DNA from 2 places in the Albibacterium indicum genome. Region 2 is predicted to be linked to the other one. Evidence: riboswitches for the same ligand, from Rfam matches in the RefSeq annotation. Region 2 holds a riboswitch; the other holds the start of a gene.
The links. A riboswitch is a leader RNA that binds a small molecule or an ion and turns the genes downstream of it on or off. The one in region 2 is predicted to bind cobalamin.
Positions count from the first base shown of each region.

Region 1: linked by a shared signal. The riboswitch ahead of D3P12_RS14940 (ribonucleotide-diphosphate reductase subunit beta) and the one ahead of D3P12_RS12015 (TonB-dependent receptor plug domain-containing protein) in region 2 are both predicted to bind cobalamin.

Region 1 is NZ_QRGB01000001.1:3,396,711-3,404,659, forward strand. Features, by position in the region: gene clpP (ATP-dependent Clp endopeptidase proteolytic subunit ClpP) at 1-87, opposite strand, end outside; gene tig (trigger factor) at 285-1,622, opposite strand; tRNA gene D3P12_RS14930 (tRNA-Leu) at 1,700-1,781, opposite strand; gene D3P12_RS14935 (hypothetical protein) at 2,143-2,775, shown strand; cobalamin riboswitch at 2,866-2,996, shown strand; gene D3P12_RS14940 (ribonucleotide-diphosphate reductase subunit beta) at 3,121-4,095, shown strand; gene D3P12_RS14945 (ribonucleoside-diphosphate reductase subunit alpha) at 4,137-5,783, shown strand; gene D3P12_RS14950 (DUF4468 domain-containing protein) at 5,855-6,439, shown strand; gene D3P12_RS14955 (leucine-rich repeat domain-containing protein) at 6,545-7,949, shown strand, end outside.
Region 2 is NZ_QRGB01000001.1:2,709,433-2,717,381, forward strand. Features, by position in the region: gene D3P12_RS12000 (DUF5074 domain-containing protein) at 1-72, opposite strand, end outside; gene D3P12_RS12005 (PKD-like domain-containing protein) at 83-1,210, opposite strand; gene D3P12_RS12010 (YncE family protein) at 1,226-2,377, opposite strand; gene D3P12_RS12015 (TonB-dependent receptor plug domain-containing protein) at 2,374-4,407, opposite strand; cobalamin riboswitch at 4,502-4,699, opposite strand; cobalamin riboswitch at 4,742-4,933, shown strand; gene metE (5-methyltetrahydropteroyltriglutamate--homocysteine S-methyltransferase) at 5,108-7,432, shown strand; gene D3P12_RS15800 (cysteine-rich CWC family protein) at 7,509-7,718, shown strand; gene D3P12_RS12030 (hypothetical protein) at 7,801-7,949, shown strand, end outside.

The DNA of each region.
Region 1 (7,949 bases), 690 kb from region 2:
TCTGGAAATAAACCCATCAACATGTTGACTACCTATGCGGTGATGTTTGATTGCATATTTTCTAAATTCTTTTTTATCGATACTCATAATGATTTGTTTTAATATTTAAGACGAATAAATATATAGATTAAGGATAAGCAAAAAAACTAGAATTACAAAAACTGAGCCATCGAGTATCCAACGCCAAAAGCTGCCAAAATGCCCGACCGTCAGAGTTATAACGTCTATTATATCAAAAAAGCCATACTGGAATCAGCATGGCTTTTTAAATTTTTTCTAAAATTTTACTTTAATTCAAGAAACTCGTTGTACGGAATTTCTTTCTTTTCAAGTTTTACGATACCTTTCAAATGATCGAATACTTTCAACGCTTTTACCTCTTCAAACAAACGATTTGCTTGTTCTTTATCCTGAAGCAATTGCATGGCATATTGTGATAATTGCTCGTCAGGAAGATCCTGCTGTCCGTACATTTTTAGCTGGGCAGACAACCGATCTTTTGCAGCAGCTACCACTTCTTCGTACTGGATCTCCAATTTATTTTCGTTGATGATCTTGTTCTCTATCAAAGTCCATTTCAGGTTCTTTACGAAATCATCATAGCCTTCTGCTATTTCTTCATCCGTCAACTTTTCATTCGTTGCTTTTAACCAACGCTTCAAAAATTCATCCGGGAATTCTGCTTTCACACGATCCATTCCCATTGTATACATATCATTCTGAAGCTTTTGATCTGCGTTTTGAACGAACATGCTTTCAATTTCTTCTTGTACTTTCGCCTTGAATTCTTCTTCAGTTTTTACCGTTCCTTCACCGTAAATTTTATCGAAAAACTCTTGATCCATCTCAGCTTCTTCTAGACGGTTCACATTTTCAACCTTCAGGTTAAATGTTCCCACTAAGTCCGCCACTTGGTCTTCCTCAATATCCAAAAGTCTGGCAACAGTGCTCTCATCATACGCTTTCTTCAAATCGATCAGAACAACATCATCCTTTTTCAATCCTACTAAGTTCTTTTTGATTTTCTTATCATCGATGATATCTGTTCGTACGGATGTTGTCTTCACGATACCGTTCTCAATAGATTCACCCTTCGCATCCACCTGAGTCAACTCACCATATAGTACATCGTTCTCTTCTGACACTTCTGGGTTCGAACGCTTACCATAGCTTTTTCTTAAGTTAGAAATACGGGAGTTCAATGTCTCGTCATCTGCCTTAATCACATACTCTGTAAGCGTATCTTTTTCAGTGAATGGAATCTCTACTTTTGGGGCTAAACCAATTTCATATTTGAAATTATAATCATCTTCAAAACCCCATGTATACTGTGTATCCTCTTCTTTTGGAAGTGGCTGACCCAAAATCTCTAATTTATTTTCAGTAAGGTAATCGTTTAAGCTATTGCTTACTAGTTTATTAATCTCATCGATCAAAATCGCCTTACCATACGTTCTTTTAATATGTGAAACAGGTACCATTCCCGGACGGAACCCTGGTAACTTAGCTTGCTTTGCCTGACTTTTTATAGCACTGTCGACTTGACTTTTATAGTCTTCCGGTTTTAATTCGATACTGACTACTGCATTCAAGTCATCGATGTTCTCTTGAGAAATATTCATAGCTGCTATTACGTTTGTCTTTACGTTAATTATTTATTTAACAAAAATTCCCCCCGATTATGTCGAGAGGAATCAAGTGCGGAAGAAGGGACTCGAACCCCCACGCCGTGAGGCGCCAGATCCTAAGTCTGGTGCGGCTACCAATTACGCCACTTCCGCAGGTATAGGACTAATTATGGATTGCAAAGGTAGTACCTTTTATTAAAAATCAAAAACATTTTTAATATTTTTCTTCTCCCTAGATTCATTATTAAACCTACCCCGAATTCATTATTAAATCGATCTGATGATGTTTCTCACTCGTTCATAACAAAGCGTGGTTTAACGGTGGTTAAACTGACGTTAAACAGTCCTTTTACTACAGTTTAACCACTGTTAGAGGACTGTTCAACCACTGTTTGACCACTGTACTTCTGGTACAAGTTAAGAATCTTTCCTTAAAGTGTATCGTCCGTAATTACATTCAGATTTCTATGCTCCTTTATTTTTTATTATTTTTAGCCATTCAATCAATGTAAGCATGAAAGCATTCCCTGTATTTATCATCGCACTCTTATTATTTGCGTCTTGTAACAATCGCAACAACCAACAAGGCGGCGATCAGGCTGACTCCGCAAACGTGTCAGCTGATACTACGAACATGCGCGTAGACAAAACAGACCTGACTCAGCTAAGTCTTGAGATCCTAAAGGATTTTAAAAACAAGAACTATGAGGCGCTTGTCCAGTATATTCACCCTGATGAAGGCGTTCGCTTCTCACCTTATGCATTCATAGAGCCCGATACGCATGTTCAACTGTCGTCAGCTGACTTTCTCTCGGCGGTCAATAGCAATGAAAAAAGAATCTGGGGCAGTTTTGACGGTACGGGGGATGAGATTAATATGACAGCAAAGGAATATTTTGAGAGGTTTGTCTATGATGTTGATTTTCTTGAACCCGAGACCTTTAGTATTAATGAAACCATATCATCAGGGAATAGCCTAAACAACCAAGCCGAGATTTACCCGGGAACGCAGTATACTGAAAGTCACTTTTCCGGCTTTGAAGAAAAATACAACGGAATGGACTGGCGTGCGCTCCGGTTGATCTTCAAACAAGTAAACGGCAACTACTACTTAGTGGGTATTGTGCATGACGAGTGGACTATTTAGGGCAAATAGCGATCAGGCTGTGAATAACAAACCCATTGTTGATAAATAATTGTTCGGCTCACAGAATAAAACAATAGATTTGTCTTGATGTAAAATCATAGCGATCAGGTATTACACTGGTAATAAAAAAGGGGAATCGTGTGAAATTCATGAGCTGTCGCGCAACTGTAAGTAGGAAATTTTCTATAAGCCAGATCACCTTCCTTTTTCGCTAGACTTTGCTTTCGCAAAAAAAGTAAATGTCCGAATGAATACTTAAAGGTATTATTTTAACACCCTGCACCCGTATCCGTTTGTACATCCTACTTTTTTGAATTGAGTTTTCAAATTAAAATACAAAGTAGTATGAGCATTTTTAACAAAAGGGTAAACTACAAGCCTTTCGAATACCCCGAGATCCTGAGTTTCACAGAGGCTATCAATCGGTCATTCTGGGTACATTCTGAAGTAGATTTTACGGCCGATATCCAAGACTTCCATTCACATTTAGATGATAATGAGAAAGAGGTGATCAAGAAAAGTTTATTGGCTATTGCCCAAATAGAGGTGGCTGTTAAATCTTTTTGGGGAAACCTTTACCATCACCTTCCAAAGCCTGAATTCAATGGTTTGGGAAGTACCTTTGCTGAATGTGAATTCAGGCATTCAGAGGCCTATTCAAGATTATTGGATGTATTGGGATATAACAATGAATTTGAAGAATTGATTAATGTCCCGGTGATTAAAAAGCGGGTCAACTACCTTTCGGAGGCTCTGGCACATACCAAATCTGAAGATGAGAAAGAATACCTTTTTTCGTTGATTCTGTTTTCTATCCTCATCGAGAATGTATCCCTGTTCAGTCAATTCGCTATTATCTTGTCCTTTACACGTTTTAAGGGCGTGATGAAAAATATAAGCAACATTATTGCCTGGACATCGGTCGACGAACAGATTCATGCCAATGCGGGTATTTACATTGTCAACAAAATCAAAGAAGAGTTTCCCGAATATTTTGATGAGGGTACGAAAAAACGTATTTCTGACATTGTATTAAATTCAATTGAGGTCGAAGCAGAAATCCTTGACTGGATTTTTGAACGAGGGGAAATCGAAACGGTCAATAAAACCAATCTCCTGAACTTCATGAAATATCGTGCAGACGATAGCTTACGCCGAATTGGTTTACCGAGGGTCTTCAATGTATCGGAGAGCGACTACCAACCTATGGTATGGTTTGAAGAGGAGGTCTTTGCCAACAGCATGGACGATTTCTTTGCAAAGCGGCCAGTGGACTACACAAAACATGATAAAAGTATTACGGCAAACGATCTGTTCTAAAAAACGCATAATTCCTGTTAAAAAATATATAATTGACGAAGATGGAAAGACTTTGGTGGTTAAATGAAGAAAGTCAGCAAATCCTGAACCGGGGCTATTTGTTGAAAGGAGAAACGACTAAAACGGCTATCGAGCGGATAGCAATGGCAGCTGCCAAACGACTCTATAAGCCTGAACTTTGCGAACCCTTTATCGAGATGATCGAAAAAGGATGGATGAGCCTAAGCTCACCCATTTGGGCCAATATGGGTACAGAAAGAGGTCTACCGATCTCTTGTTTCAATGTGTATGTACCTGATTATATTGAAGGCATCACCCATAAACTCGGCGAAGTAATCATGCAGACCAAAATTGGCGGGGGGACGTCGGGTTATTTTGGCGAGCTTCGCGAACGTGGCAGTGCGGTTACTGATAATGGCAAAAGTAGTGGAGCGGTAAGTTTCATGAAACTATTTGATACGGCCATGGACACCATCTCGCAAGGCGGTGTGCGGCGCGGAGCATTCGCTGCTTATCTGGATATTGACCATCCGGATATCGGTGAGTTCCTGGAGATCAAGAACATTGGAAATCCCATACAAAATCTATTCACCGGTATCTGTATACCCGATTACTGGATGCAGGATATGATCGATGGCGATATGGACAAACGTAAGATTTGGGCGAAGGTACTGGAAAGCCGCCAGCAAAAGGGTCTACCCTATTTATTGTTCTCCGATAATATTAACCGAAATAAACCCCAGGTTTATAAGGATAAGAACCTGAAAATATATTCAAGCAATCTGTGTTCAGAGATTGCCTTACCGTCGAGTATCGACGAGTCCTTTATTTGCTGCCTATCATCGATGAACTTAGAGCTTTATGATGAATGGAAAGATACGGGAGCGGTTCGACTGGCGACTTTCTTTCTGGATGCCGTGCTTCAAGAGTTTATTGCTAAAACAGAAGACAATTACTACTTAGCTTCAGCAAATCGCTTTGCGAAAAGACACCGTGCGCTAGGATTAGGTGTGATGGGCTGGCATTCATACCTTCAAAAAAACATGATCCCCTTCGAGGGCATGGAGGCCAAGCAACTGACTACAAAAATTTTCAAAGATATCAGCGAAAAAGCAGAAAAAGCCAGTGCGGAGCTAGCAAATATCTATGGTGAGCCCGATCTGTTAAAAGGTTACGGAAAAAGAAATACCACCTTAATGGCAATTGCTCCTACCACTTCTTCTTCAGCAATTCTAGGTCAAACGTCACCAGGGATCGAACCTTTCAGTAGCAACTATTACAAAGCCGGCCTTGCGAAAGGTAATTTTATGCGGAAAAACAAATACCTGCGCCAGCTTTTGATTGAAAAAGGCATAGACAATGAGGATATTTGGCGCAGTATCATGTTGAACCATGGTAGTGTACAACACCTTACCGAATTGAGCGACGAAGAAAAATCTGTTTTCAAAACATTTAAAGAGATCAGTCAGCTTGAGATCATCCAACAGGCGTCTATCCGACAAAAGTACATTGATCAGGCGCAAAGCCTCAACCTCAATATTCCGTCGAACCTGCCGGTTAAGGATGTCAATATGTTAATGATAGAAGCATGGAAATTGGGGGTCAAGAGTCTTTATTACCAACGTAGCCAAAGTGTTTCGAAGGAGTTCATAGCCAATATGGTCACTTGCGTAAGCTGTGAAGCTTAATTTTATTTTAAGAAGCTCTCGTTAGGGAGCGAGCTGCATTTAATTATTATATTAGGGTAAATTTTGTTTGTATGAAAGCATCCATATTTACCCTTTTTTTATGTGTCTGCATTGGCAGCCTTCAGGCTCAAGAAATACCTTTTAACAAGGAGAGCGGAAAAATAGAATATGCTGGTACTGTAACCAAACAGGGAACGCAAGATGCCTTGTATTCGGAAATAAAGGCATGGATAACGCAGACCTTTAAGTCGGCCGAGGAAGTTATGTTGACAGATGACCCGCAAGCAGGCAAACTAAGCTTACAGGGTTTGAGTTATATCAGTCTTGATCCAGCTAGTGACCAAGACACAGCCCTGATAGATGTCCCCGTGCACTTCAACCTATTATTCGACGTACAGGACAATGGCTATCGTTATTTAATTAGTGATATCTATTTTGAATATCAAGAACTGATCATACCTATGGAAGAAACCTTACTGACCCCTACTCAGCAAGAGCGGATCATCCGAGACAGATTGATCGAAAGTCCCCTTTCCGAAGAAGAGACTGCAGCTCTGGTACGTGAAGAACTTGACCGTTACCGACAGTATAAGAATAAAAGTCGGTCAACGTTTAATGGGATTGAATGGTTGATAAAGGAGGGGCTGGCTGAGTGAAAGAAGACATAAAACAACATATCTTTATTTGACAAACAAATATTATCTTTGGTTTACGCTAAACCAATATAAATGAACCTCTATATACGATGTTTATTAACATGTTTGTTAATATTTTTATTTTCGTGTAAAAAAGAACAGGAGCCTGTCCCAGAAATCGACATTCCCAGTGCAGGAATTGATATCTCAAATATCAAAGATTTTCAAACACGACTGAACGCCGACACGCTAACGGGCCAAGAAAAAGGCCAATGGTCAATACTAAGTGGAATGATTGATGATAAAGTATACTTTGACAACGACGAAGACCCCCGTACTATTTTTCATGGTTTACCCGGTGAGACCTATGAGCTAGAATGGTCAGTTATTAATCCAAAAGAAAATAACAAAGTAACAAAGTCTACAGTAAAAGTTTCATTCAATGAATTAAAGGTCTCAATTACAAATGAGCGACCCGAACTTTCTACTCGATTTCTACTGACGACCACAAGATACGACCATGGCGAATGGACGATCGAAGGGGCGCCTGTTGCCCAGATTTGGCCCTCGGCTTCGGGTGGTTATATTGGACCAACGTTGAATTTTCCAGGAATCAACATTCAAGGGTATGCTAATAAAACCTATACGATTACCTGGACAACTAATTACGGAAGTAAGTCAGCTTCAGCAACGATTACTCTGAAAGCGGGGGAATACCTCGAAAGCGAGGCTATAGAAGACTTAATATTACTCCCAAACTCACCTCGTATAACATATAACGATGAAGGTAGAGTTGTAGAATTGGACTTAAGTGCTAAAGGGAGTGCATGGAGATTGGGAGATACAGTACTTTATCCGACAATGCAGGCATTTACAGAATTGAGAAAACTAAACTTAGATGGTTCTGCGGTGGGAGATATGCCTGTTGTATTTGGAGAAAAATATTTAAAACTTGAGGAGCTTAATATAAGCCATGTCGCAATTAGTCATGTGCCGGAAAATATAGGTAATTTAAAACAGTTAAGGATTTTACGTATGAACGTCGCACAAAGCGGTAAGAAACTAACGTCAATTCCCGATACTTTTGGAGACCTTGAAAGCCTCGAACTCCTCGAGCTGATGTCATTAAGTCTTGAAGAACTACCCGAAACTATATCCAACCTTAAAAACCTTAGATCATTTGATTTTCAAGGAAACGACATAAAAAAACTCCCCGACGCGTTAGGGGACATGGTGAATCTTGTGGAGCTAAAGGGTTATACGTCGCAAAATATCCCAAGTTCGGTTACCGAGCTTCCCAAGTTAAAAATATTATATTTTTTAACTGGTGCGACCAATGCATCTTTACCAGATGATTTCGGCAATATAAAAAGCCTGGAGATATTTAAATTGGGAGGTGACTTCAAAAAACTTCCCAATAGTTTTTGTGATCTTCCAAATTTATATGATGTTGAATTGGGTGCAGGAATGGGCACTTCATTAGAACTGCTTCCAGAAAACATTGGTAATCTTAAGTCACTCGTGAGCCTCA
Region 2 (7,949 bases):
GGTACAAGCTCCTAAAAAGAGTAAGCTTAATATCAACGAGAAAAATGCAGGTTTTAAGTGTAATTGTTTCATATATTTAATTTTAGTTTTCAGATAATAAACTTAGGTCAGCTATACCGACAATTTCCGTCGAGAGTTCTCCCAACCAACCCATATTTGCTTGTATTCCGGTTTGTATTTTGATAAAATCGATTCCGGTCAACTTGATTTTATTTCCTTCAGCATCTACTGCATTGGAGATATCAATCTTATCACCCCCTTGCGTATTATCCGCATAGCCAAACTCAAAAGGGTTGCTTGTGATATAACTGGGATTAGACATGTCTATATTTCCTGAAGGTAAAAGGACGCCTTTAAGCGTATACTCATTTTCAGTAATCCATTCGGGGTAGTAAGGTTGTTTGTGAAATGTGTTGGTTTTTACAACACCTTCATTGCCTTTATTATCTTTCCATGGAATATCAGCGGTTGCAGTCTCCGGTCTCGTATAAGTCACCGAGTAATTACGGATAACGCCCTCTTTTCCAAATTCACTTCCGGCAAGTTCATACCAGATGTCGTCCGGCTCACCGTTTCCGTTCTCATCCTGCATAACGTAAACCACGCCCGGCTCTGCAAAATTGGCCATTGCATTGCCATATATCATAATGTCTTCCCCGTCATTATTAACTACGGTATGGTCAAAACCCAAAACAATATAGCCGCCCCATGCACCCAAACTAACGAGTCCTTTACCTCCAAGTATTCCCTCTGCACTTTCATGATTTCCTGGTGCTTTGTTAATAAACTGTCCGGGTGCAGGTTTATATTCAAATAATGTCGTTACGTAGATATTACTGTGATCAGTTATCGGTCTTTTCTTTACATCCACTATAACGGTATATTCTTTTGTAAATTCGCCTGCTTCATTATACGCACGATACTCGACTGTATACGTTCCGCTCTGATTTGATTGAAATGTATAGGAACTCTCTGTGCTGACCTGCTCACCGTTAACTTTCCATTCTTCTTCGTACTCTGTGTTTGCCGTCGACGTAGCCGTCAAGATCAACTCTTCTTCAAAGGCAACCGTAAGTTCTGAGTCTGCATGAGACATTTCGATGGAAGGCGGAAGAATCGGGTCTCCATCCTTAGTACAGGAAACAACCGTGAATGTAGTGGCAAAAAAAAGTATCCAAATTTTTGCAAGGGGTTTAAGATTGATTTTCATTCTATTCTAGTATAATTAATAAACAAATGCAAAGTGTGCGGGAATATCACCGGTGATGGTTGACCACTTCAACTTACCGGCGTTGTCAAAGCAGTAGATTGTCCCCGGTGAGACATAGTCCTTAGCGTCAGTTACATATACGTCCTTCGTCTCCGGATTGACAGCAATCCCGTAGGGTAACGTAATGTTACGTTCCGTACCGTCCGTTATAAAAGAGCGATTCAGAATCTTCTCATTCTTGACATCAAGCATGTGATAGCCGATCGTATTCTGCCCGGTTATGTAGCTCCATTCCGTGCTATAGATATACGCGATATCATCATCGATAACCAACTGACTTGCAGCAATGTCAAATTTTCTTTTAATAGATTCTGTATTCGTATCGATCACATAGACTTTCGACGGCATTTCATAATAGTCGCCACGAGACGTAACATACAGATCCCCATAAGCATCAACCTTCAACCGGTGAAGATTTGGCGCCACCTCGATCCGCTTTACTTCTTTAAAACTTTGAATATCAATAACCGAAACAGTACTTTCGTAATTTGGAGGACTGTAGCCGCCAGAGTTTGCTACATAGAGCTTGTTTCCGATGGCGGCCAGCTCTTCAGGTTGGCGACCTACCTCTACACGACGTGTTATCTCCAAGCTAGTGGTATCGATTTCTGCCACAATTCCATTGGGTGCATTCGGATCTCCCACCTGCCCCAAATAAGCACTTACATAGGCTTTGCCCTTATGAAAAGTTATGTAACGACAATTTATGATATCGATCTGTCCGAGTTTTTTGGCTGTGTACTTATCCAAAATCTCGACCTTATTGGAGTTATTGACCACTACGTATAACTTGCTCCCGTAAATAGCCAGATCATTCCCTACATCACCTAGTCCCTTCGATATTTCAGGGTTTACCTCATGGTATATATTTCGCTGATAATCACCAGTTTGAAGATTCATAAAATCCAGAGAAGCTTTATTCATATTCATATTACCTTCATTGAGAAGATAAAAACCGATAATAGAAGCATCCGGATCAGGAACAACTACTTCCTCATTTTCAGACGGTAAAGGCTGAGGGTCTTTTCTGCAAGACTGAAGGATCAAGAATAGGCCTATAAAAAAAAGTAAATTATAAACCCTAAGATTTCGTAAAAATGGCTTCATATGTTCATAGTTAATGAAAGACGATAATGACGACCAGGCATCGGAAAATTAAGGATGACATCATAATGCTGATCCAAAACATTGTTTACTTCTGCCCGGACGGTTAATACTTTTTTATTGTATTGAAGAGAATACCAAACGGATAAATCATGCGTGTACCAGGGATCGACATAGTTAGCCGGAATATTAGCTTTTTGACTGTAACGCTCCCCAGTATAGATAAAGCTGTAATTCAATCCATAGTTCGCTGCATTGAACATAGCAGTAAATGAACCACTGTGCACGGGTATGTATGGGATTTGATGATCATAATTAAACACATTCGATGTGCGATCTATCGCCTTTTGATAGGTATAGTTCAGTAAAGCAGAAAACCTGATTTTAGAGGAAACATTACCCAAAACTTTCATATTGGATTCTATGCCATTGATCGCTACCTCACCGAGGTTCATCATAGTCCACCGAAACAGATTAGCACTCGGAATAGCTACAATTTTATCACGTACTCGATTGTGATATCCATCCGCCTGGATACTTATATATTTAAAAACAGGATGATCTAACTCTTTATGAAAGGTAAACCCGATATTGTACTGATTGGTATATTCGGGACGCAAAAAGGTATTACCAATGAACGTGTAATAAAGATCATTGAAAGTAGGCATCCTGAAAATGGATTTGTAGAATGCTCGTAAACGAAAATCAGAAAGCCTAAAGGGCTGCCAGCTAAACATCATCGTGGGTGTTAACTCATTCTTATCTTCGGCAGATTGATATTTCTCGACTTCATCATTGACGTAACTAGCCAACAAACTTCCTTGAACATACAAACGATCGAGTCGAATATCCGTTGCCAGGGCCGCTAACAACGTGTGTCTTCGCGGATATGGGAAACGGTATAAATTTGCGTTAAGCATGTTATGGGTATAATCTACCGAGAAGTTCGCACGCCAGTTTTCACGAACATGAAATACATTTGCTATAGAAAAATAGGCTTCTTTTTGTTGGTATTTATTATCTAAAAAGCCCTCTGTTGTCACATACTCGGGATCAAGATAGCGGTTGTAGTCGACTGCCAATTTGGCTTTGATAGCGACCCGATACCATTCAGAAATGCTTTTATCCGCTGCAAACTGTAGGAAGTTACTTTCGTCCCACAGACGCTGAGAATAGTCGAAACGGTTAGCAACGATTGCCCCAGGCAAGCCTCTTTCGGAAGCGTAATGATAATATTTTGCCTGCCATGAAGTACTTGAATCAGGGCGACCATAAAGTGAAGCTTCAAGTCTTAATGCATTTATATCAGCATTGTGCCGCGTTGCAGTGGTGTCGTAAACACCGTTTGTATAGTTAAAATCATAGCGACCATGCGCATTTATGTATTCAGAACTAATTCTTGCACTGAGATTTTTATTTATTTTATAATCTACATTTAGTGTGGGATTTAAGAGCCCGAATGACCCGCCTTTCAATTGGAATGAAGCGTTCAAAGGCTTATTCTTAGTAAAAAGAGGTGATGTGCTAACTAATGAAATCGAATTAGCGGACGCGTATGCTTTAGCGGGCTGAAAAAGATCAGGATCTTGCCCGTTATGCAATGTCACTTCCTCCATGTTACTAAGTGATAATTTTCCAAGATCTACCTGTCCATTTTGTGCATTCCCGATAGCTATGCCGTCGTAAAATACTTGTGTATGATTTGTTCCAAGACTCCGGATATTTATGGTCTTTAGTCCCCCGATCCCGCCATAATCCTTTAATTGTACCCCCGAAAAATAACGAACCGCGTCGGCAACCGAAAGACTGTTTAAGTTTTCGAGGGTCTTTTTACTTAATGTCTGTAGGGGAACGGGTGAGTTTAATACGTTGAGGTCTTCCAAGGCGCGGATTTCAACCTCGCTTAGATGGTAATGCTTCAGAGAATCCGTACCAGCTACGGTAGGTTCTTGTGCCGAAGAAGGGAAAGCAACCAGGCTCGCATATAAAAGCGTCAGGCTCAATAATACCGTATCCAATTTGAAGTTCCTCATTTCATTTGCCTAGCACATAGCAATTGAGGAGCAAGAAGAACTAATGGGAATCACCCTAGTAATCCTTATCCCAGCTTCAATCCTCGAAAGCTATGAATATTATAAACTTTAGGCAGGTCTTCTGACTTACTCCGGGCTACTCAGTCTTCCCACCTGTAACGGCAGTGACTTTTGGAGTGAATAGCCTGTATTGGAGATTACAGCTGCGGGACAGTTTCGGAATCACACCGAATTCCCTTTTAAGTCCGATTCCAAATAGATTGGATAGGACACCAAAAGCGATGCAAAGATATCAACATTAATTGTATATTTGCCTTAATAAGTTCTTTTATTTCTTCAATCAAACCGAATAGGTTTTGCTTAGCTGCAAATTAAAAGGGAATCGTGTGAAAATCACGAACTGTCGCGCAACTGTAAGTAACCGATCGTCTTTATCCATTGCAAAATCCACTGTCAGGGGCAACCCGGCGGGAAGGATGATAAGGATGTTACAAGTCAGGAGACCTGCCTATATCGAATTGACAATGCTTTCGCGAATTGAAGCAGAAGTCAGGTATGATGCCTCTTTTATTCATTAATCTTTTGATTGGAAAATAAAAAATCAAGCTTCTCCCTACCCCTCCACTTCATTTTTCGGCGCATTACGAAGTTTAGCGAAAGAGCTTTTAACTGATTTATTTATCTTTTAACAAGCAAAAAAATGCTAACTAACAATCTTGGCTATCCGCGTATTGGTAGCAATCGAGAACTCAAAAAGGCCTGCGAGCAGTACTGGTCGGGAAAGACATCGCAGCAAGAGCTATTGCAGATCGGAAAACAAATCCGCTTGCATAATTGGCGTCTACAGAAAGACGCTGGAATCGACCTCATTCCATCGAACGATTTCTCGTTCTATGACCAAGTGCTGGATATGTCATTGACCGTCGGGGCGATACCTTCACAGTACAACAAAATTATTTTAAACGGTCATAACACCGAACTTGATCTATATTTCGGAATGGCGCGTGGTTACCAGCGGGATGAGTTGGATATCACCGCCTTGGAAATGACAAAATGGTTTGACACCAACTACCATTATATTGTACCGGAGTTTTACAACAATCAACAATTTTCCTTTTTTTCTCGGAAAATAGTCGATGAATTTTACGAGGCTAAACAGGCGGGAATACTTACCAAGCCGGTTCTAATTGGACCTGTCTCCTATCTTCTATTAGGTAAAGAAAAAGAGGAAGGCTTTCACAGAATTGAATTGTTGAAAAACCTGCTTCCTGTTTATTTTGAGATTCTGACCGAACTAAAAAGCAATGGGGTCGAATGGGTGCAGTTCGACGAACCTTTTCTGTGTTTGGATCTTAGTGAAGCCGAACAAGATGCCTATAAAAAAGTTTACAGCGAAATAAAGCGCCGGTTCCCGGGAATTCATGTTCAGGTAGCAACCTATTTTGAAGGGCTAAAAGATCAAACTCGTTTGGCATGTTCGTTACCGATCGATGCACTGCATATCGATTTATCGAAAGATCCAGGTCAACTCGATCAGGTACTGGATATACTGCCAGATCAAATGAGTCTTTCTCTGGGATTGGTTGACGGGCGGAATATTTGGAAAAACAACTTCAACGACTCATTAAAACAAATCCAACATGCCGTTGACAAAATCGGCAACCAACGTGTCATCATGGCTGCATCCTGTTCATTGCTACACTCCCCTTGCGACTTGGAACTTGAGACGAATGAACACATACTTACTTCGGAAGTCAAGCAATGGTTAGCTTTTGCTAAACAAAAAATCGATGAGATCGTCACGTTAAGTAAGCTGGCAGAAGGCTCTAAGGATGAAAGTTTGAAGAGAAAACTGGAGGATAATCAAGCTGCGATGGAAAGTCGAAAAACATCCGATCTCATCCACGACAAAACCGTAAAAAAAGAAACGAAAGAGGTTCAAAATGCGGATTTCAAAAGAAATAGCCCGTTCAGCATTCGCAAAGAAAAGCAAACAGAGCTATTGAACCTCCCTCTATTTCCAACTACGACGATTGGTTCTTTCCCTCAAACAAGTGAGATTAGGAAACAGCGTGCACTTTTCAAAAAGGGGAGCATCGATATAGAGGAATATGAACAAGCTTTAAAATTTGAAACGGAAAAGACGATCAGATGGCAAGAAGAAATTGACTTGGATGTCCTGGTTCATGGAGAGTTTGAACGAAATGACATGGTTGAATATTTTGGAGAACAACTAAATGGCTTTGTTTTTACAAAAAACGGTTGGGTACAAAGTTACGGATCTCGTTGTGTCAAGCCTCCAATTATCTATGGAGACGTGTCAAGGTCAAAAGCCATGACCGTAAAATGGACACAATATGCTCAAAGCCTAACAAGCCGCTTAGTAAAAGGCATGCTGACAGGCCCTGTTACTATTTTACAATGGTCTTTCGTTCGTGACGATCAACCAAGATCGGTTACCTGCAACCAAATAGCACTAGCTATAAGAGAGGAAGTAAAAGATCTTGAGGATGTGGGAATTAGAATTATCCAAATTGATGAACCGGCGATCCGTGAAGGTCTTCCCTTAAGAAAGGCAGATTGGCAGAATTATCTTCAATGGGCTATCAAAGCCTTTCGTGTTGCATCAACGGGTGTAGAAGACGAAACACAAATCCACACGCACATGTGCTACTCTGAGTTCAACGACATTATTCACAACATCGCCGAAATGGATGCCGACGTAATTACCATCGAATGCTCCCGTTCCAAAATGGAACTATTGGACGCTTTCACTAGTTTTGAATATCCACAACAAATTGGACCAGGGGTTTACGACATCCACTCACCACGTATTCCACTTGAAGCAGAAATGGTCGATCTTCTGATGAAAGCAAAAAAAGTAATCCAACCTGAACAATTATGGGTAAATCCCGATTGCGGCCTAAAGACCCGAAACTGGGACGAAACGAAGAAAGCCCTTGCTGAAATGGTGAATGCCGCTAAAAGTATGCGATTATCTGAGGTTAAACCCATGACAGTGTAAACCTATCGCATAGAGTCTATGCTTATATTCTCTTCGAAAAATGCCAAAACACGAAAATAAAAAATGTCCTCGTTGCATGGCTACTTTTGAATGCAAAGTAGGGAGCATCCTCATTTGTCAATGTTCGGCAATCGAGCTTAACGAAGACGAAAGAGAATATATTAAGGAAAAGTTCAGCGATTGCCTATGTGCAAAGTGCATGACTGAAATGAAAAGCGAATTTAGTTCAAACTCACTAGCAAGGAAGATTCAACAATTACTTGGTTTTAAAAAGGGAAGTTTTTAACCATGAGATTTAAAAAAATTTATATTTTTGATTTCACTAAACGTCCTCTTAAATGGCTTTAAATTAAGTAGTTTTAAAAATTATGAAAAAGATCCTTTTATCTAGCTTCCTCATATTCACTTTTTTTGTGTCAGAAGCTCAAATTCTAAATAAAATAAAAAATAAAGTTGAGGAAAAAATTGCTACGAAGACAGTTGAAGCGTTAGAAGAAAAAGCAAAAGATGATACGAA